DNA from 3 places in the Agrobacterium sp. 22-223-1 genome. Region 2 is predicted to be linked to each of the others. Evidence: riboswitches for the same ligand, from Rfam matches in the RefSeq annotation. Region 2 holds a riboswitch; each other region holds the start of a gene.
What was found. Region 2 has a riboswitch for cobalamin ahead of metE (5-methyltetrahydropteroyltriglutamate--homocysteine S-methyltransferase). Riboswitches for the same ligand answer to the same signal wherever they lie in the genome.

Region 1 (7,096 bases), on a different contig from region 2:
CGCCCGGCGATCCGCGTCGAGCGCTTGCCGCAGACCGGCTGAAGCGCCTGGCGGATGCGGGTGCAATCAATGCGCAGGACTGGAACGCCTCGCTCAGCGACGAGCAGTTCGAATGGCTGCGGGCCGTTCTGCAAAAGGCGGATGCGGCGGGCGAAAAAGTGATCGTTCTCTGCCACTATCCTGTCTACCCGGAAAACGCCCACAACATGTGGGACGCGCCGCGTATCCTTGAGCTCCTCGGCTCCCACCCCTCGGTCGTCGCGTGGTTCAATGGCCATAATCACGAGGGCAATTACGGCCTATTGGGCAATACCCACTTCGTGAACTTCAAGGGCATGGTCGATACGCCTGACCAGAACACCTTCGCCATCGCCGATGTCTTTTCCGACCGGATCGTCATTCGCGGTTTCGGGCGCGAGGAGGATCGCCTGCTGGAGTATTTCCTGTAGGAAATAATGCCTTGCTGTGATGCCGGACCTCTCTCGAAGCCCTCATTCCTGTGCTTGTCACAGGAATCCAGCCAGCCCAAGTCCTTGGGCTGAAAAGAGTCTCCCGCCGCGCAGACGCGCGTCGACTGGATTCCTGTGACAAGCACAGGAATGAGGGCGGAGAGGGGTGCTCCGACACATAACAGAGGCTGCGAGCTGCACTAAATTCTGTTTCCCAACTGGTTGCTCTGCCAGCCGCTCATCCACAATTGCCGCAGCTTCTCGCCTTCCAGCTTGAAGAAGCTGCCGGTCGTTTCGCAGCTCAGCACCCGGTCCGAGCGGAAATTGCGAATCGCCTGCCGCAATTCGCACCAGGCGACGATATTCACCGTCTCCGAATAATAGATCACCGCAATCGGCCGAACCCGCCGCTGCGTTTGCGCGCCGGCTTCATCGCGATAGGTGATCTCCAGCTTCTCCTCGTCGCGCACCGCCCGCCGGACCGTCGCAAGATCGACGCCGGCGGGGGAGGGCGCGATGCTGCCCCAGGCATGTAGGGCATTGGCGGAGAGGGTTTTCGACAGGGGTTCGGGCAGGGAGGCGGCAATCTTGTCGCTGACCTGCCTTGCCGCCTGCCGCAACTCGCTATCGCCGGTGCGGGCCACCATGGCGAGCGCCAGCACGATCGCCTCCGTCTCTTCGATGGAAAACATCAACGGCGGCAGGTTGAAGCCGGGACGCAGGATATAACCAACGCCGCGTTCCCCTTCGATGGGCACGCGCATGGTCTGAAGCGCTGCTATGTCGCGATAGACCGAGCGCACCGTCACTTCCAGCGCCTCGGCAATCGTCTGCGCGGTGACAGGCCTGCGCGCCACCCGCAGGATCTGGATGATCTCGAACAGTCTCGACGCCTTGCGCATTGCCGTTTTCCCGGTGGATTTCCCCACGCAACTGACACAACGCTGTCAGTTGGCTTTTCCTATAAACGAAGAAACACATTGAGAAACATGGGATTTCCCGAATGTGTCGTGAACCGTTTTGGGAGATACTGACATGAGTTACGCCGAAAATCTCTGGCTTTTCTTTCTGGTCCTGTTCGGCATCATCATCCTGCCGGGCATGGATATGCTGTTCGTACTGGCAAGCGCGCTGACGGGGGGAAAGAGAACCGGCCTTTCCGCCGCAAGCGGCATGAGCGCCGGCGGCATTGTGCATTCGCTTTACGGCGCCCTGGGCGTCGGCATGCTTGCCGCCTGGATGCCGTCGCTGTTCCTGCCGCTTCTGGTTTTCGGTGCCGCCTATATGATCTGGATCGGCATCGGCCTGATGCGCAGCGCGATTGTCGTGAACGGCGATGAGGCGCAGGCGAGCGCTTCGGTCAGAAAAGCCTTCTGGCGGGCGGTGCTGACCTGCCTTTCCAATCCGAAGGCCTATCTGTTCATGATGGCGATCTATCCGCAATTCCTCAAACCGGCTTATGGCCCGATCTGGGTGCAGGGGCTGGTGATGGGCGCGATGGTGGCGGTCACGCAGTTTACGGTCTATGGCGCGCTGGCGCTGACGGCGGATAAAAGCCGGGCATGGCTGGTTTCTTCGCCCGCCGCCACGATCTTCATCGGCCGCGCCGCCGGTTTCATGCTGATTGCCGCAGCGCTGCTGACACTGTGGGAGGCCCTGTCTTAGGCTTCTGTTTTCACGATGGAATTCACCGCAATGTGACTTCTTTTCGCCATCCGGAAAGGGCATCCTCGCGCCGTTCCATATAGCGCCCGGTGTCCCGGCCGGAATCAAGGAGAGTTGCATGAAACTGAAAACCATCACCGCGGCCATGCTGTTCGGCTGTCTTTGCGCCGGAGCGGTCTACGCTGCCGGCGAAGTCGAAAAACGTGAAGGCATGATGAAGCAGATCGGTGGGGCGATGGGTTCGCTCGCCGCCATCTCCAAGGGCGAAAAGCCCTTCGACGCCGATACCGTCAAGACTGCCGTAACCACCATCGGCACCAACGCTAAGGCTTTCCCGGACCAGTTCCCCGCCGGCACCGAGACCGGCAGTGCGGCTGCCCCCGCCATCTGGGAAAATTTCGACGACTTCAAGGCCAAGGCTGCCAAGCTCGGCACGGATGCGGACATGGTTCTCGCCAATCTCCCCACCGATCAGGCGGGCGTCGCCACCGCCATGAAGACGCTCGGCGCCGATTGCGGCACCTGCCACCAGACCTATCGTCTGAAGAAATAATCGCAACACTTTGGAAACGCCGCGTACCGGCGGCGTTTTCTCAGGCACGAAAGACATCTGACCGGGTCAGGTGAGAATGGGGAGAGGGGCATGTCCTCCATCTGGACGAAACTCGCGGGCGGGGCCGTCGTCGCGGCCATTGCGGGCTACGGCATATTCGCCTGGGTCACCGCGCCTCAGCGGCAGGCGCCCAGCCACTGGGTCAGCCTGGGCGAACCGGATCTGGCCAACGGCGAAACGCTGTTCTGGGCGGGCGGCTGCGCAAGCTGCCATGCCGCGCCCGATGCGAAAGGTGAGGCGCTGTTGACGCTTTCGGGCGGGCAGGCGCTGAAAAGCCCCTTCGGCACCTTCCATGTCCCCAATATTTCCTCCGATCCGCAGCATGGCATCGGCGGCTGGACGCTGGCGGAATTCGGCGATGCGATGACGCGCGGTGTGGGCAGGAACGGCGAACATCTCTACCCGTCCTTTCCCTATGCCTCCTATGCCCGCATGACGCAGAAGGACATCAACGATCTCTTCGGTTATCTGAAAGCCCTGCCGGCCAGCCAGAACGATGCGCCGGATCACGAGTTGCCGTTTCCCTTCAATCTGCGCATGGCGCTGGGCGGCTGGAAATTCCTTTATTTCGACCCCTCGGCGCGGCCCCGCGTCGAGCTTGCCAATGCCAATGCCGAATTGCTGCGCGGCCAATATCTGGTGGAAGGGCCGGGCCATTGCGGCGAATGCCACACGCCGCGCAACGCGCTTGGCGGTTTCGTGAAAGACAAGTGGCTGGCCGGCGGGCCCAACCCGGAAGGCGAGGGCCGCATTCCCGACATTACCCCCGGCTCGCAAAGCATCGGCAGCTGGGCCGAGGCCGATATTGCCAGCTATCTGGAAAACGGCTTCACCCCGGAATTCGACAGCGTCGGCGGCTCCATGGTCAAGGTGCAGCAGAACATGGCGCATCTGACGCCTGAAGACCGCGATGCGATTGCCGCCTATCTGAAGGCCATACCGTCGCGGTAATCCTCAGCCGTCATGCCGGACTAGATCCGGCATCCAGCCACGGCGCGGCTGCGCCGTGAGAAGAGTCTCTTGCGATCAAGGACTTGATCGCGCTGGACCCCGGATCTAGTCCGGGGTGACGGAGGTGCAGGCGACGGCGTGCAGTTCGAAGTCAGGCCCACCATTGACTCCCGACCCCGCCCATCGGATAACAATCCTGTGATGGTTCCTTCCGGGCGTTCCGGAAGGTGAAAAGGGAACACGATAGGGAGAAATCCTCATTCGTGGCTGCCCCCGCAACTGTGAGCGGAGAGCCTGAAACGAAATGCCACTGGCAAGCCATCTCGCCGGGAACCGAGGGTTTCCAGAGAGGGTGACGCCGGGAAGGTGTTTCAGGTTTTGACCCGTAAGCCAGGAGACCTGCCATCGCGGAAATATCCATGCCGGCGGGGTGTCCGGAAGAGCGGAATTTCAGGGTGGCGGGATCGACGCCTCCCTGTGTCAGTCTCGTATCCCCGTGGTGAAGTGTATCGTAGCGGCTCGACGGCCCTTTGCCGTGCGGCCGCGTCCAAAGGCGCGGGGTCGCGCCGGAGAGGGGTCACCATGTCCATCAACCAGAATACGGCCAACGCCGCCGTTTCCGCAAAAACAACCAGCTTCGCGCAATCGCTGACGGCGATCGTGCTTGGCCTGTTCGTTGTCGGTTTTGTCGGCTTTTCCCATGTGGAGGCCGTTCATAACGCCGCGCATGACACGCGTCATGCCAACGCCTTCCCCTGCCATTGAGGGGAAACGGCATGTCGTCTTTTCGCAATATCGTCTTTACCGCCGTTCTCGTCGGCATTCTCGGCGGTTTCGCCGTTTCGGCCATGCAGGCTTTCGGCACGACGCCGCTCATCCTTCAGGCGGAAACCTATGAAAGCGCCGGCGAAGCGCCCCACAGCCATGATGCGACGGCCCCCGGTGCTGCCGTTCCCGCCCATGAGCACAATGACGAGGCCTGGGCTCCGGCCGATGGCTTCGAGCGCACCGCCTATACCGTCGCCGCTAATGTGCTGACCGCTATCGGTTATGCGTTGGTGCTGACCGGCCTCATTTCGCTGCGTGGCACGAATGGCGGCTGGCGCGAAGGCCTTCTCTGGGGCGTTGCTGGCTTTGCCGCCGTCATGCTGGCCCCGATGATCGGCCTGCCGCCGGAACTGCCGGGCAGCCCGGCCGCCGCACTTGAGGCGCGGCAGATCTGGTGGCTTGCGACGGTTGCCGCAACCGCGGGCGGCATTGCGCTGATCGCGTTCCGCCGCGAACCCTGGGCAATCGTATTGGCGCTGGTGTTGATCGTCGCACCGCATGTGGTCGGCGCACCCTTGCCGCCGGAAGGCGAACATGCGCTGGCGCCGCTGCCGCTGGAGCGTCAGTTCATCGTCGCCGCCACCGTGACCAGCTTCGTTTTCTGGGCTTTGCTCGGAACATTGAGCGCGTTTTTCCTGAAGCGCTTCCAGTCGGCGTAAATCCATGCAGGACGCAGCGGAATGGAGTGAGGAGCTCGATGCGCTGCGTTTTGCCGTCCCCGGTCACGGCGCTTTCTGCGCCGTGCACCGCCTTGCCTTCAAGGCAGTCCTTGGGGCGACCCCGGATCGCGAGGCGGCTCTTGCCTGTTTTCATGAACACGAGGCCGCTTTTATCGCTGCGGCGCTCACCAAGATAAAACGTGCAAATTTACCCGCCGGCCGCAGCCTGCATCTGAACAGCCGCGATATTCGCCGGGCGATTGCCGGGGAGGGTGAGGAGCCAGCGGCGCGCGTATGCCGGGTGCTGGATCGGAGGTGATGAGTGAGGGTGCCAAGACGCTTGTATTTTGCACCACCTCATTCCTGTGCTTGTCACAGGAATCCAGCCGACGCTCGTCCGCGCGGCGGGAAGAGTCCTTTCAGCCCAAGGACTTGGGCTGGCTAGATTCCTGTGACAAGCACAGGAATGAGGGCGGGCGGGCTTACGTGGCCCACAATATCAGCGTCCGCCTCAGCGATGCTCCGCCGCAAAAACCTGAAGTTCCGCCTCGGCTTCCGGACCAAAGAGGCCGAGGTGTTTCAGGATTTCCACAGCGAAACTGACCGGCGCGCTGCCGGCGGCGGTGATGATGCCGCGATCGCTAACCGCTTTCGGCTGGTCGCGGTAGAGCGATTCGCCGCTATAGACGGCATAGGCCTTGTGCGATGCCAGCGAATTGCCGGTATGGGCGACATCGTTCAGCACGCCCGTGCCGCCGAGCGCGCTTGCCGCCGCGCAGATGCCGGCAACCAGCCGGTTCCTGTCGCGAAACCGGTGCACCAGCCCGCCAAGATCGACAGCCGTTCCCTTTTCCCAGCTCAAGCCGCCGGGAATGACGAGCGCATCGATGCCGGCCGGATCAAGCGCGTCATAGGATGTGTCAGGCGTCACGGTCAGCCCGCCCATGGACGTTACCGGCCGGCCATCGGGCGTGGCATAGACGATCTCGACGCCGAGATAGCTGCGGGCTGCCGCAGCAAGCAGCGCCGGTTCCCAGTCCGCAAAATCCTGCGCCAGCGCAATGGCGATCCGTGTCATGGCCGTCTCCGTGGTTTTAATCAGGCGATGGACTGCATGTAGCGCATGCCGGTAACCGGCCGGGGCGCGAAATCCATGTTTTCGTAGAAGCGATGCGCCGCGACATTGCCGGTCGTGGCGCTGACGGAAAGATAGTCGCAACCGAGGCGTTTGGCGATATCGCGGGCGCGGGAAACCAGATGCTGGCCGGTGCCATGGCCGCGATGCCCGTCACGCACGAAGAGATGATGCAGCTCAAGCCCGCGCCGGCCTTCCTGCGCCCTGTAGAGCGGCAGAAGCAGGGCGTAACCGATCAGCGCGCCATCGGCTTCCGCAACCAGCCCATGCACCCAGGGCAGCGGACCGAACAGGTCGCGTTCCAGTTTCGCCGGGGTGATCGCCGCCGCATCGCCGTGGTAGGAGGCAAGCAGCGTGATCATCTCGTTGAGCTCGGGCAAATCCGTCTTGCGTGCGCCACGAATGATGACGACGGGCGGTCTTTCCAGTGTAAGGGAGCTATCTTCGGTCATTTTTTCGGTCCTTTGGTCTTATCGGTGCCGTCAGGACGCTTGAGAAACAACAAAGCCGCCTGACGGCGGCTTGTTGACAATATGATCTGTCGAGCCGCCCTTAGAGGTAGGCCCAAAAGTACGAGCAGGAGATGGGTGCGCGTTCGTTGATCATGGGACATGCAATGCGCCCGAATCCGCAATCTGTCAAGCCCGGTTTTCCGATCAATGTTCACCCTCGCACATGCCGTGATTGGAAAGCGCGCGGATGACGTAGCAATCCTCGATCGAATGGCCGTGGCAATGGGACACGATGCGCTCCAGCTCGTGCTCCAGCTTCTTCAGGCTGGCGATCTTCTCGCGCA
Region 2 (7,096 bases):
TTCTTGAAAATGTCATACGTTCCGGTCAGAAACGGCCATTCGTCTGGATTCCGCATTTCGGCGATACCGAGTCGCTTGAGGAATTCGATGCAATGAACCGAGAAATTTGGGACAGAATCGGCTTTCAGACCATCGGCGTGGCCGGATGGAGCCATCTTTCCAGCCGCAACGGTGCGTTGCGTTGTGCAACAAAAATAATAAATCGCGGCCCGGACACGCGATTATGAACGAAAAATCGTGCAATTTCGTCAATAAAGCGTCATAATACCCGTGGAAATTGTGTTGAATGTATACCTTCAACAATATTAATTGATAATCATCGGATTTAAGAACCTCAACCGGAGGAATTTGTAATGCACGCCAAACTACCCAGCCCGATCGACGTCCATGTCGGCGCACAAATCAGAATGCGCCGCAAGTCGCTCGGCATGAGCCAGAGTGCGCTGGCCGGGCGATTGGGCATCACCTTCCAGCAGGTCCAGAAGTATGAAAAGGGCGCCAATCGTGTCGGCGCGTCCCGTCTGCAGGCCATTGCGTCGATTCTCGGCGTTGAGGTCAGCTCCCTGTTCGCCAATGCCACGCCCGATGGCGACCCGGCCAATCCGGCCCTTGGCACGATCAATGCCATGCAGACCTTCGTGGCCTCGAATGAAGGCTTTTCGCTCAACCAAGCCTTTTCGCGCATCAAGAGCGCCGCCGTGCGCCGAAGCATCGTCGCTCTCGTGACATCGCTCGCCGCCACTGAAGCGGCGGAAAATGCCGCCGCGCCGGCGGACAAAAACGACGATTGACGCAGGTGTGACGCTCGCGTGACGCTCGATGTGGTCGAAAATGAACAACGCAACATTATCGCGTTTTCATACTGTCGACTGTCGAGAGGGAATCATGGCGGCGTCTACCACAGCTATACTTGAACAGGACAATGCAGACGAGATTCTGGCGCTCGGGCGGATGGTTTCCTATCTTTGCCAGCGCTCGAAATCTCTGGAACTGGGCATGTCGACCTATTTCCTGGAGATGGCATTGTTGTCGCTGGCCCAGGACATCAATCAGCAGGGTCTGCCGCCGGTAAGCGCAGAGCTGAATGTCGGCGCCTTCGCTCAGGCCGATCTGCATTGAGCGCTTCCGCAACGGCGTAAATCCGCCGGGATTGAGCGTTTCCACACCGATCTCCAGTCGTAGGCCCGGAAACGTTCCCTCTGCCTGTCCGGCTGGCTCCATCCTTCCGGAGAGGCATTCATATGCCCTCCCCCACATTTTCCCGGCGGAAGCCATGATGGAGGCCCGGTTCTCGCCGGGCCTCCATTCATATCAGAGCACCGCGCGGCGAAGCTCGGCAGCGGCGGCGACCATGTTGACCAGTGCCGGCCTGACCTCTTCCCATTTACGCGTCTTCAGGCCGCAATCCGGATTGATCCAGAGCTGCCGGTCGTCAAGCCGCTCTCGCGCCAGCGCCAGAAGATCGACCATTTCTCCAACCGCCGGCACACGCGGGGAATGGATGTCGTAAACGCCGGGACCGATCTGGTTCGGGTATTTGTAGGTCCGAAACGCATCCAGCAATTCCATCTTCGAACGCGAGGTCTCGATGGAGATCACGTCGGCGTCCATGGCAGCAATGGCATCGATGATCTGGTTGAATTCGGAATAGCACATATGGGTGTGAACCTGTGTGCGGTCGCCCACACCGCTGGAGCAAATGCGGAAGCATTCCACCGCCCAGCCGAGATAATCCTGCCAATGCCGGTGCCGAAGCGGCAGTCCTTCGCGAAGAGCTGCCTCATCGATCTGGATCATCTGCGCACCGGCCGCTTCGAGATCATTGACCTCATCGCGGATGGCGAGCGCGATCTGGCGGCATGTCAGGCTTCTGGCGATATCGTCGCGGACGAAGGACCAGTTGAGGATCGTCACCGGCCCGGTCAGCATGCCCTTGACGGGTTTGTCGGTGAGCGACTGGGAATATTCCCACCAGCGAACCGTCATCGCTTTCGGACGCGACACATCGCCGAAAATGATGGGCGGGCGCACATAACGCGAGCCGTAACTCTGCACCCAGGCATGCTGGGTGAAAGCGAAGCCGGAAAGCTGTTCGCCGAAATATTGCACCATGTCATTGCGCTCGAACTCGCCGTGGACGAGAACGTCGAGACCGATTTCCTCCTGCCAGCGAATGGTCATTTCGGTTTCCTTCTGCAGGAATTTTTCATATTGCGCATCCGTCAGCGCGCCCTTGGAATGCGCCGATCTGGCCTTGCGCACCTCCGGCGTCTGCGGGAAGGAGCCGATGGTCGTCGTCGGGAAAAGCGGCAGCGCAATGGCCTGCGATTGCACTTTCTGCCGCTCGGCAAACGGGCTCACCCGCTTCCTGTCGGCCTCGCCAATCGTCGCAATACGCTTCTGCACGGCGACGTCCGTTACCTTCGGCGAGGATGCACGCGCGGCAACGGCCTTGGAGGCAGCCTCCAGTTCCGTCGCGACAGCAGCCTTGCCCTCACCGAGAGCCCTGCCAAGCGCGGCAAGTTCGCCGAGCTTCTGGGTGGCGAAGGAAAGCCAGCTTTTCAGATCGGCATCGAGGCCGGTTTCCAGTTCGAGATCGACCGGGACATGCAGCAGCGAGCAGGACGGCGCGATCTGAAACGCCGCCGCACCGCGTGCCGCGATGGCGGGTTCCAATCGGGTAATAATTGCAGCGAGATCAGCGCGCCAGATGTTGCGGCCGTCGATGACACCCAGCGACAGGACGCGATTTCCCGGCAAAGCCTTCAACACCGCCTCCAGCGCATCGGGCGCTCGCACCAGATCGACATGAAGGCCCGCGACCGGAAGCGCTGCGACGGCTTCGAGATTATCCTCAAGCCCACCGAAATAGGTGGCGAGCAGGATTTTCAAATCCGGCGCGGCCTTCGACAAAGCCCGATAGGCCACGGCCAGCGCGTGCCGCTCCCCCTCGGAAAGATCGAGCACGGCGACCGGCTCATCGATCTGCACCCAGTCCGCACCGGCCGCGCGCAGGCGACGCAGCAGCTCTTCATAGACGGGCAGCAACCTTGCCAGCAGATCGAGAGGCTTGAAGGCTGCCTCGCGCGCCTTGGCGAGTTTCAGGAACGTGACCGGGCCGAGAATGACCGGACGCGTATGGATGCCGAGCGCCTTCGCCTCAAGGAAGTGGTCGACCGGCTTTTGCGAGGTGAGCACGAAATGCTGATCCTCTGAAACCTCCGGCACCATGTAGTGATAGTTGGTGTCGAACCATTTGGTCATTTCCAGCGCGGGAACGCCCTGACCATGATGCGAATGTCCTTCATGCCCATGGCCGCAGCCTGCATGCCCTTCGCTCTGGCTGCCGCGCGCCATGGCGAAATAGTTGGAGAGGGAAACATCCCCACCCGCCCATCCATAAAGGGATGGAATGGCGCCCACCATCACGGCCGTATCGAGAACGTGATCGTAAAGGGAGAAATCGTTGGACGGGATATGGGTAATCCCCTTCTCACGCTGAAGCGCCCAGTTTTCGGCGCGCAGCCTAGCTGCGGTTTCGAGCAGTTCCGTCTCGGAAATCTTGCCGGACCAGAAGCCTTCAAGCGCGAACTTCAGTTCGCGATGGCGTCCGATCCTCGGAAAACCGAGCGATGCGACTGGAATGGTCTTGTCTGGCATTGTCATACCCCATTTGGTTGTGGGGGCATGGGTAAAGCGGACGCGTGCAGGCCCGGCCTGTGCCGGACCATAGCAGCAACCACCGGGACACCCCGCCCGTGGACGTTATTTTGTCCTGGCAGGTCTCCTGGCTTACGGGTCGTCGCCTTTGTCCGTCTTCCCGGGGTTTACCCCAGTGACGTGTTGGACAAAGGCTCGCCGCTTACAGTTGCGGGGGCAGCTCCGGTCTTGCCGATCGTCGGCGCACCGGATTCCCTCTTAGCTCCGGGATCGAACAAACAAGCCCGGAGAACCATGACACCCGCATTTCTCACCACGGGTGCCACGATGTCAATAGACATAAAGAAATCTTTATATCTTTATTTCACTGAGTTCAGAGCGCGACCGCACCCGGCCCCGGCACCGCACCGGTCGGCACCTTGCCCAGAATGATCATGCCAAGCACCTCGTCCTTGGTGACATCCTGCGTGCGGGCATGGCCCACCACCTTGCCGTTCTTCATCACGAAGACCCGGTCGGCCAGATCGAAGACATCGTGAATATCGTGGCTGATGAGGAAGATGCCGATGCCCTGCCGTTTCAGCTCCTTGACGAGATCGCCCACCTGCGCCGTTTCCTGCGGCCCGAGTGCGGCCGTCGGCTCGTCCATGATGAGGATGCGGGCATCGAACAGAATGGCGCGGGCGATGGCAACGGATTGCCGCTGGCCGCCGGACAACGCCTTCACCGGCTCCTTGAATCGCCGGAAATTGGGGTTGAGACGCCCCATGACCTCGCGGGCCGAGGCTTCCATGGCGACATCGTCAAGCGTGCCCCATTTCGTCTTCAGCTCGCGGCCGAGATAAAGATTGGCCGCCGCATCGACATTGTCGGCCACGGCCAGCGTCTGGTAGATGGTCTCGATGCCGTATTTCTTGGCATCGCGGGGATTGCGGATATCGGCATCCTCGCCGTTGATGAGAATATCGCCGCCATCGCGCCGATAGGCGCCGGAGAGAATTTTGATAAGGGTCGATTTGCCCGCGCCATTGTGGCCGAGAAGGGCGACCACCTCACCGGGGAAAAGATCGACAGAAGCGTTTTCCACCGCATGGATGCCGCCGAAGGAAATGGAAATATTGCGCATTTCCACGAGGGGCGTGACTTGGTCCGTCATAGGAGTTCTCCTCGGTTCTTACTTGGCGCGGGCGCGGTAGATGGTGTCGAGCCAGACGGCGACGACCAGAACCACACCGACGACGATGCGCTGGAAGGGCGTATCGATGCCCACCAGCACCATGCCGGATTGCAGCGACTGCATGACGAGCGCGCCGAGCATCGCGCCCGCTATGGTTCCGACACCACCGGCAAGCGAGGTGCCGCCGATGACGGCCGCCGCGATGGTGTAAAGCTCGTCCAGCTCGCCCTGGGCATTGGTGGCGGCATTGAGGCGGGCGGTCGAGATGGCCGCCGCGATGGCGCACAGAACGCCCATCAGCGTGAAGATCTTCACCGTCACCCAGCGGGTCTTGATGCCGGCGAGTTCGGCCGCTTCCGGGTTGCCGCCGATGGCGAAGACATAACGGCCGAAGCGCAGTCGCGTGGCGATGAAGGTCATGACCGCACCGACGGCAAGCGCCATCAGCACCGGAATGGCGATGCCGTGCGAAATGAACAGACCGCCTTCAGGCCAGGCCATGCCATTGGCATCGGCATAGTTGCGGGCGATGTTGATCGGCCATGGGTAGCTGTTGACCACCGCCACGAAACCGATGACGACGAGGCAACCGAGCGCGGCCAGAAAATACTCCGCCCAGACGGGCCGCAACGGAAAGCCGAAACGCCGGCGCTGATGGCGGGAGTTCAGGATGGCCGCAATGATGGCGACGCAGGCGATGACGGCGGCGATCCAGCTCCATGTCGCGCCGATCGAGCCGCTGGTGCCGCCGCCCATCAGGCGGAAGGTTGAATCCATCGGCGCCACGGTGCGGCCGCTGGTGATGAACCAGGTGCCGCCGCGCCAGACCAGCAGACCGCCAAGCGTGACGATGAAGGACGGCACGTTGAGGAAGGCGATGATGGAGCCCTGCAGCATGCCGATGGCGCCGCCGACAAGAATGCCGACCATGAGCGTGACGATCCATGTCGCCCAATGTTCGAAGCCGAGGATCTGCGGCAGGATTTCCGCCTGCATGACACCCATGATCATGCCGGAAAAGCCGAGGATCGACCCGACCGACAGGTCGATATTGCGGGTGACGATAACGAGCACCATGCCGGTCGCCATGACGGCCACGGACGCGGTCTGCACGGAAAGGTTCCAGAGGTTTCGCGGCGTCAGGAACAGCCCGCCGGACAGGATATGAAATCCGATCCAGATCAGAAGAAGCGCGCCGACCATGCCGAGCAGTCTGGTATCCAACTCGGTGGCGTTGATGAAGCGCGTTATCGAGCCTGTTTTTTCCGTCTTTTGCGACGTTGTGGAATTGGATTGGGTCATATCGGCCATGAACTGCCGGTGCTCCTTACATCTTAGAGCGCTTTCGCTTTTCCCTGAATCGCGAAAACGCTCCAACGCTTTGTTCTGGCGCATTTCCGAACAGAAAACCGGGGCCCACTTTTCCTGGAAATGCTCTAACTCTTTGTTTTTACGCATTTCCGAACGGAAAACCGGGGCCCACTTTTCCTGGAAATGCTCTAAAGGCGCCGCGCCATGAACCATGGCGCAGCGCCCGAACCGGGACCTATTCGATCAATCGCAGGCTTTGACGGTTCCGGCCTTCACACCCTGGCAGGCCGTTTCCTTCTTGATCCAGCCGGCATCGATGACGACGTTCAGATTGTCCTTGGTGATGGCGATCGGCTTCAGGAAGACCGACTGCATCGTGACCTTCTTCGGGCCGCCATCAAAGGCCGTGACGCCCTTGATCTCCGTCATCTTCTTGCCGCCGGCCAGTTCCAGCGCGATGCCGGCCGCTTCCTTGCCGAGTTCACGGCTGTCCTTCCAGACCGACACCGTCTGCGTACCGAGCGCGACGCGGTTCAGCGCGGCGAAATCGGCATCCTGACCGGACACGGGAACCGAACCGGCCATGCCCTGCGCGGCGAGAGCGGCGATTGCACCGCCGGCCGTGCCGTCATTCGAGGCGACGACCGCATCGACCTTGTTGTTATTCTTGGTCAGGAACTGTTCCATGTTCTTCTGGGCATTTTCCGGCTTCCAGCCATCGGTATAGGCTTCGCCGACATTCTTGATCTTGCCGCCGTCAATGGCCGCCTTCAGCACTTCCTGCTGACCGGCGAACAGGAAGTCCGCATTCGGATCGGAAGAGGAGCCCTTGATGAAGACGTAATTGCCTTCGGGCTTCACCTTGAAGACTTCGGCAGCCTGCAGACGGCCGACTTCCTTGTTATCGAAGGTGATGTAGAAGGCGTTCTGGTTTTCGATCAGACGGTC
Region 3 (7,096 bases), on a different contig from region 2:
CGTCCGAAAACAGGCCGTGAATATAAGTGCCGAAGATGCGGCCGTCAGGCGACACAGCGCCGTCTTCATGCCCATCAATTTTTGAAAAAGGCAGGCTGTCGGTTCCGCTCGCGGTTTCACCGACATGCATTTCATAGCCGGATAAATCAATTCCGTCGAAACTCTTCCCTGTAACGGAAACCAGCCTTTTGTCGCCCGTCAGAACAGTGTCGACATCCAGCAGGCCGAGCCCGTCGACTGTTGCCGGCGCTCCTTCGATGCCTTCGGGATCGGCAACTGTTTTCCCAAGCATCTGGTAGCCGCCGCAGAGGCCCAGAACATGGCCGCCACGTCTCACATGCGCCTTGATATCGATGTCGAGTCCCGTATTCTTCAGCACGGCAAGATCGACGATGGTGGATTTCGAGCCGCAAAGCAGCACCAGCCGGCAATCGGCGGGAATGGTTTCGCCCGGCCGCACGCGGATCAGTTCGACATCCGGTTCCATGTCCAGCGGATCGAGATCGTCGAAATTGGAAATATGCGGCAGAATCGGCACGGCGATGCGGATCTTCGCGTCAGGTTTCCGCTCAGCCGGGCCGGAAAGCCCGAGAGCATCCTCTGCCGGCAACTTAGCGGCATCGGAAAAATGCGGCAGGAGCCCGATGGAGGCCCAGCCGGTTTTTTCGGCAATCATGCGCATGCCGTCTGAAAACAGGGCCGGATCGCCGCGAAAGCGATTGACGATAAAACCTTCGATCATCGCCGCGTCTTCAGCTTCGAGCACGGCTTTGGTGCCGACGAGGCTGGCGATGACGCCGCCCCGGTCGATATCGCCGATCAGGATCACAGGCGCGTCCGCAGCTCTGGCAAAACCCATATTGGCGATATCATTGGCACGCAGGTTGATTTCGGAGGCGCTGCCTGCGCCTTCCACCAGCACCAGATCGGTCTGTTGTTTCAGGCGGTCGAAGCTTTCCAACACACGCGGCATCAGCCCGGCCTTCATGTGCTGATAATCGGCCGCTTTGGCATTTCCGGCGATCTTGCCCTGCACCACCACCTGTGCGCCGGTCTCGCTCTGCGGCTTCAGGAGCACCGGGTTCATGTGCACGGAAAGCGGCACGCCCGCCGCCCGTGCCTGCAGCGCCTGCGCACGACCAATCTCGCCGCCATCGGCGGTGACCGCCGCATTGTTCGACATGTTCTGCGGTTTGAACGGCATGACGGACAGGCCGCGCCTGACGAAGGCACGGGCAAGGCCGGCCACCATCAGCGATTTGCCGACATCCGAGCCGGTTCCCTGAAACATCAGCACGCGTGCAGCCATATCAGAATTCTATCCCCGCCTGCGCCTTCACGCCCGCCTTGAAGTGATGTTTCACGAGGGTCATTTCCGTCACCATATCGGCCGCGTCGATGAGCGGTTGCTTGGCGTTGCGGCCGGTAACGATGACATGCAGATCGGGCCTGCGGCTGGAAAGCGTTTCGACCACCTCTTCCAGCGGCAGGTAATCGTAACGGAGCGCGATGTTCAGCTCATCGAGGATCAGCAGGCCGATGGTCTCGTCGACCATCAGGACCTTGGCTTCTTCCCAGGCCTTTGCCGCCGCTGCGACGTCGCGTTTCAAATCCTGTGTGTCCCAGGTGAACCCTTCGCCCATGGTGCGCCACACGACCTTGTCGCCGAACAAAGTCAGCGCCTGCTGTTCTCCCGTCGACCATGCGCCCTTGATGAATTGAACGACGCCCACCCGCCGCCCGGTGCCGAGCATGCGCAGGGCAAGGCCGAAAGCGGCGGTGGATTTGCCCTTGCCGGGACCGGTATTGATCATCAGCAGACCTTTTTCGATGGTCTTTTCCGCAACCTCGGCGTCCTGCATCGTCTTGCGGTTGACCATTTTCTGTCGGTGACGTTCGGCTTCGCTGTCGCTGATGTCGCGTGTCATCGCGTTTTCCTTTTCATCCAGCGGCGCGGGACCCGGTGCCCCCGCCATTCGGAGCGGCGACTATACCCAATTTGCCGCACCCGGCAATGTGCGGGCCACAGGGCCGCGGCATTGACCCCCACGCCCGTTCAGCCTAAGGGTAACGGACTGACGGTCTTTTCCCGGCAACGGGAAAAGCTAAGAGGGAACACGGTTCCAGCCCGATTACCGGGTCATTCCGTGGCTGCCCCCGCAACTGTAAGCGGTAAGCCCGCACCGTAAAGCCACTGGACACCTCAACGGGTTCGGGAAGGCGGTGTCAGGGTGTAAAGCCGCGAGCCAGGAGACCTGCCGTTTCAGGAAAAACGTCTGCCGGGCGGGGTGCTCCGGTCAGTCGGTTAGATCGAGCATCCGGTTTGCGCCTGTCCGCATACCGTATTCGACATCCGCACCCCCGAGATTTTTTTGCAAGGCGCGGGAAACGATACGGTTTGGATATTTCAGCGACATCTTCATGTGCAGGCGGAAACACGCAGGACGAAACGGCGTCCGGCGTGATCGTCTTCGTTTGCAGAAGCTGTCGCGATGAAGCCGAGCCCAATGCCGAACCGCGCCCCGGCTCACGCCTCGCCGATGCCGTCATCGCAAAGGCGGAGGAAACGGGTGTCACCGTTCGTTCCGTCAACTGCCTCGCCAATTGCAAGCGCGGGCTTAGCGCCGTGCTGCGCAGCGCCAATGGCTGGTCCTATGTCTTTGGCGGGCTGACAATAAGTGACGCGGAAGATTTGCTGACCGGCGCACGGCTGCTGGCCGCTGCTCCCGACGGCCTGATGCCCTGGCGCGGTCGCCCGGAACCCTTAAAGCGCGGCATGGTGGCGCGCATTCCCCCATTCGATTTTACCGAGGAGAGATCATGAGCACCCTTCTGGACCGCGTTCCCTGCACCATCGTCACCGGCTTTCTGGGGGCTGGCAAAACCACGCTGCTGCGCGGCCTTCTCGAAAAGCTGGACGGCAAGCGGCTGGCGATCATCGTCAACGAATTCGGCGATATCGGCATCGATGGCGAGATTCTCAAAGGTTGCGGTATTGAAAGCTGCCCGGAAGAAAACATCGTCGAACTGGCCAATGGCTGCATCTGCTGCACGGTGGCGGATGATTTCCAGCCCGCCATCGAACAGATTCTGAGCCGCCAGCCGAAGGTGGAGCATATCCTCATCGAAACTTCCGGCCTCGCCCTGCCGAAGCCGCTGGTGCAGGCCTTCCAGTGGCCGGCGATCAAGAGCCGCGTGACGGTGGATGCCGTCGTGGCCGTGGTGGATGGCGCCGCCCTTGCCGAAGGGCAGGTGGCGCACGACATGGAAGCGCTCGCGGCCCAGCGGGCCAATGACGAGGCGCTCGATCACGATGACCCGGTCGAAGAGGTTTTCGAGGATCAGGTCGCCTGCGCCGATCTTATCGTGCTGACCAAGGCCGATCTTCTTGACGATGCCGGCCTGAACAAGGCCAAGGCGCATGTTCTCGAACATCTGCCGAAGGCGGCAAAGATCGTCGTGGCTTCCAATGGCGCCATCGACCCCGCCGTGCTGATCGGTCTTGGCCTTGCGGTGGAAGAGGATATCGAAAACCGCCGTACCCACCATGATGGCGAACTCGACCATGAGCATGACGATTTCGACAGCTTCGTCATCGATCTGCCGGCCGTGACCGACCCGGAAGCGCTGGCAGCCCGTATCGCCGAGACGGCAGCTGCGGAAAATGTCCTGCGCATCAAGGGCTTCATCGAGGTTTCCGCAAAGCCGATGCGCCTGCAGGTGCAGGCTGTCGGCAGCCGCGTCAACCATTATTACGACCGGCCCTGGGCTGTGGGTGAGGAACGCCGCAGCCGCCTCGTCGTCATCGGCGAAAAGGGCATCAACCGCGAAAAGATCGAACAGATGCTGGCCGCCTGACGATGCACATTCTCGCCACCACATCCTCGTCTCTGGACGACCTGATCGAGCCGGTTGATCTCAACCAGCCCCGGTCTGATGTGGTGGTACTGTCTTTTTCGGCAAGCGATCTGGCCGGCTTGGAACAGGCCTGGCGGCGAACAGAGGGTGCGCTCCCCTCCCTGTCAGCCGCCAACCTCTCCGAGCTTCGACATCCCATGTCGGTCGATCTCTGGATCGAAAAGACGGCGGAACATGCCAAGGTTATTCTTATCCGGATTCTCGGCGGTGCGGAACGCTGGCGTTACGGTGTCGATCAGCTTTCCATTCTTGCACGCAGGCGCGGCATCAAGCTTCTGCTTTTGCCGGGTGAGTGCAGCGAAAGGGACGAGAAACTCGAAGCGGCCTCGACCGTCGATCGGCGGATTTTGACCTCGGTCCTCTCCTTCTTTCGCGAGGGCGGGCAGGAGAATATGGATCGGCTTGCCCTTGGTCTCGCCGCTCTTGCAAGAGGCGAGGCATGGCCGGATATCGAAGCCGAACCGCTGCCGAAAGCCGGTTTCTACCGGCCCGGTAGGGGCGTTGTGGATAGGGTGGAAGCCTGCGCGGGTTTTCCCGACGGTGCGCCCGTTCTGCCCATTCTGTTTTACCGTTCCATGCTTCTGGCGGCAGATGCAGCACCGGTGGATGCGCTTTTCGAGGCGCTCTCGCGGCGCGGTTTTGCACCCTTGCCGATTTTTGTCTGCGGTCTGAAGGATAGCGAGGCGATCCGTTTCCTCGAAACGGCGCTGCCCGATCTGAGGCCCGCCGCCATCATTGCCGCCACCGCCTTCGCCAGCCAGACGGATGACAATGGCACAACGCTGTTCGACCGTCTCGGCGTGCCGGTGTTTCAGGTGGTGATGGCGACGACGCGGCGGGACGGATGGGCGGAAAATGCGCGCGGGCTCAATCCCTCCGATCTCGCCATGCACGTCGTCCTGCCGGAACTGGATGGCCGGATTCTCGCCGGAGCAATCTCGTTCAAACAGGCGCGCGTGGATGGCGGCGCGAGTTTGCTCAATGTACCCGAGGCCGATCGGGTCGAGCAGGTGGCAAATCGCATCGCCGCTTTCCTGCGGCTGAGGAATGCCCTTCCACGGGATCGCCGTCTCGTCATTCTGATGCCGGATTATCCCGGTGCGGCGCCCGGACGAACCGGTTATGCCGTCGGTCTCGATGTGCCGCAAAGCGTTCTCGAAATGATGCGCGATCTTGCCGGGGCCGGTTATACGGTCAAGGATATTCCTAAGACCGCGCGGGCGCTGCTCGACTGCGTCGAGCAACAGGAAGCGGCAATTGATCTTTCCACCTACGAGGCTTTTTTCTCCGCCTTGCCGCCGGCATCTACCGCATCCGTAAACGCGACATGGGGCGTGGCAACCGATGACGATGCACTCGTCGATGGCGCATTCCGGTTCCGCGCCGCCCGTTTCGGCGAAGTGTTCGTGGCGCTAGCGCCGGACAGGGGCCGCAATGAGGATCGCCGGGTGGACTACCACGACCCTGCCCTGCCGCCGCGTCACGCGCTTGTTGCCTTCGGTGCATGGATGCAGCGGATTGCGGGTGCGCATGCCATCGTGCATGTTGGCGCGCATGGAACGCTGGAATGGCTGCCGGGCAAGACGGTGGCGCTTTCCCGCAATTGTTTTCCCGAAATCGTTACCGGCTCGCTGCCTGTAGTCTATCCGTTCATCGTTTCCAATCCGGGCGAGGCGGCGGTCGCCAAGCGGCGAATTGCGGCTGTGACCATCGGCCATGTCCCGCCCGTGCTGGTCAATGCCGGGCTTTCGCCAGAACAGTCGGCGCTGGAGCAGCTGGTCGATGAATATGCGCAGGCGGATGGGCTGGATCGCCGCCGGCGTGACCGGCTGGCGAAACTGATCGTCGAAAAGGCGCTGGAGACCGGGCTTGCGGCGCAAGCGGGCGTGGCTGCGAAGGATGATGCCGATGCGGCCCTCTCACGCATCGATGCTTTTCTCTGCGACCTCAAGGATTTCGCCATCAAGGATGGCCAGCATGTTTTTGGCCGCTGTGCAAAAGACGAGACCGATCTTCTGAGGCTCGAAAGCGCCAAATCGGAAAAAGCTGCCCTGCTTGCCGCGCTCGATGGCCGGCATATCGTCCCCGGCCCTTCCGGCGCACCTGCGCGCGGGCGGCTCGATGTGCTGCCCACGGGCCGCAATCTCTATGCTGCCGATCCGCGCACCATGCCGACGCCGACGGCGTTCGAGCTGGGCCGCATGGCGGGCGAAGAGGTGCTGCGCCATCATCTGCAGTCCCATGGCGACTGGCCGAAACATCTGGTTTTCGATCTGTGGGGCAGCGCCAGTCTGCGCAATGGCGGTGAGGATGTGGCGCAGGCGCTGCATCTGATGGGGGCGAGACCGATCCACGACCCCGCCACCGGCCGGGTCACCGGTATTGAGGTTCTGCCGCCGGCGAGCCTGGGGCGGCCGCGTGTCGACGTCACCTTTCGCATTTCCGGCCTGTTCCGCGACATGTTCCCGGCGCTGATCGCGCTTCTCGACGCCGCCGCCAAGGCCATTGCGCGGCGGGAGGAAGCGCCGGGCGACAATCCGCTCGCGGAAGAGGCCGCCACGCTCGGGCATATTCCGGCGCGTATTTTCGGCTCCGCGCCCGGCACCTATGGTACCGGCATCGAAGAAAAGCTTGCCAGCGGGAAATGGGACGAACGCGAGGAGTTGGGACAGGCCTATCTCGATGCGGCGAGCCACGCTTTCGGCGGTGCGGACGGGCTGGAGATTTTCGAAGATACCGGTTTTGTGGAGCTGGTCAGGCGCGCCGATCTTCTGGTTCATACCGGGGACGATCCGGGCCGCGACCTTCTGGACGGTTCTTCGGATGTCGCCTTCATCGGCGGTTTTTCCGCCGCGAAAGCTGTGCTTGGCGGCGTCGCCGATATTGTTGCGCTGGATACGACAGATCCGGCGCGCCCGCGTGCAAGGTCGATGACGCAGGCGCTGACGCGGGTGGTGCGCGCGCGTGCCGTCAATCCCCGCTTCATTGCCGGCCAGATGCGGCACGGTCCGCGCGGGGCGGCGGAATTCCTCGAGACGGTGGACCGGTTGATCGGCTTTGCCGAAACCACCCATGCGGTGTCCTCCTCGTTGATCGAGGCGCTTTACGATGCCTATTTCGGTGATGAGGATGTGCGCGATTTCATCCTGCGGGAAAACCCGAATGCGGCGCAGGTGAT

Region 1: another riboswitch for cobalamin. It lies ahead of ACQZ60_RS04255 (CbtB domain-containing protein); the one in region 2 lies ahead of metE (5-methyltetrahydropteroyltriglutamate--homocysteine S-methyltransferase).
Region 3: another riboswitch for cobalamin. It lies ahead of ACQZ60_RS22280 (DUF1636 family protein); the one in region 2 lies ahead of metE (5-methyltetrahydropteroyltriglutamate--homocysteine S-methyltransferase).

The regions. Positions count from the first base shown of each region.
Region 1 covers NZ_JBNWCN010000001.1:857,285-864,380, forward strand. Annotated here, with positions in the region: gene ACQZ60_RS04230 (metallophosphoesterase) at 1-449, shown strand, start outside; gene ACQZ60_RS04235 (helix-turn-helix transcriptional regulator) at 650-1,351, opposite strand; gene ACQZ60_RS04240 (LysE family translocator) at 1,485-2,114, shown strand; gene ACQZ60_RS04245 (c-type cytochrome) at 2,233-2,667, shown strand; gene ACQZ60_RS04250 (c-type cytochrome) at 2,758-3,678, shown strand; cobalamin riboswitch at 3,864-4,099, shown strand; gene ACQZ60_RS04255 (CbtB domain-containing protein) at 4,261-4,443, shown strand; gene ACQZ60_RS04260 (CbtA family protein) at 4,455-5,165, shown strand; gene ACQZ60_RS04265 (hypothetical protein) at 5,170-5,484, shown strand; gene ACQZ60_RS04270 (type 1 glutamine amidotransferase family protein) at 5,677-6,243, opposite strand; gene ACQZ60_RS04275 (GNAT family N-acetyltransferase) at 6,264-6,752, opposite strand; gene ACQZ60_RS04280 (MerR family transcriptional regulator) at 6,957-7,096, opposite strand, start outside.
Region 2 covers NZ_JBNWCN010000002.1:468,990-476,085, reverse strand. Annotated here, with positions in the region: gene ACQZ60_RS14280 (hypothetical protein) at 1-227, shown strand, start outside; gene ACQZ60_RS14275 (helix-turn-helix domain-containing protein) at 354-791, shown strand; gene ACQZ60_RS14270 (hypothetical protein) at 886-1,119, shown strand; gene metE (5-methyltetrahydropteroyltriglutamate--homocysteine S-methyltransferase) at 1,312-3,660, opposite strand; cobalamin riboswitch at 3,761-3,972, opposite strand; gene ACQZ60_RS14260 (ATP-binding cassette domain-containing protein) at 4,034-4,816, opposite strand; gene ACQZ60_RS14255 (sugar ABC transporter permease) at 4,835-6,148, opposite strand; gene xylF (D-xylose ABC transporter substrate-binding protein) at 6,392-7,096, opposite strand, start outside.
Region 3 covers NZ_JBNWCN010000006.1:287,843-294,938, reverse strand. Annotated here, with positions in the region: gene ACQZ60_RS22290 (cobyric acid synthase) at 1-1,309, opposite strand, end outside; gene cobO (cob(I)yrinic acid a,c-diamide adenosyltransferase) at 1,311-1,928, opposite strand; cobalamin riboswitch at 2,063-2,277, shown strand; gene ACQZ60_RS22280 (DUF1636 family protein) at 2,399-2,824, shown strand; gene cobW (cobalamin biosynthesis protein CobW) at 2,821-3,858, shown strand; gene cobN (cobaltochelatase subunit CobN) at 3,861-7,096, shown strand, end outside.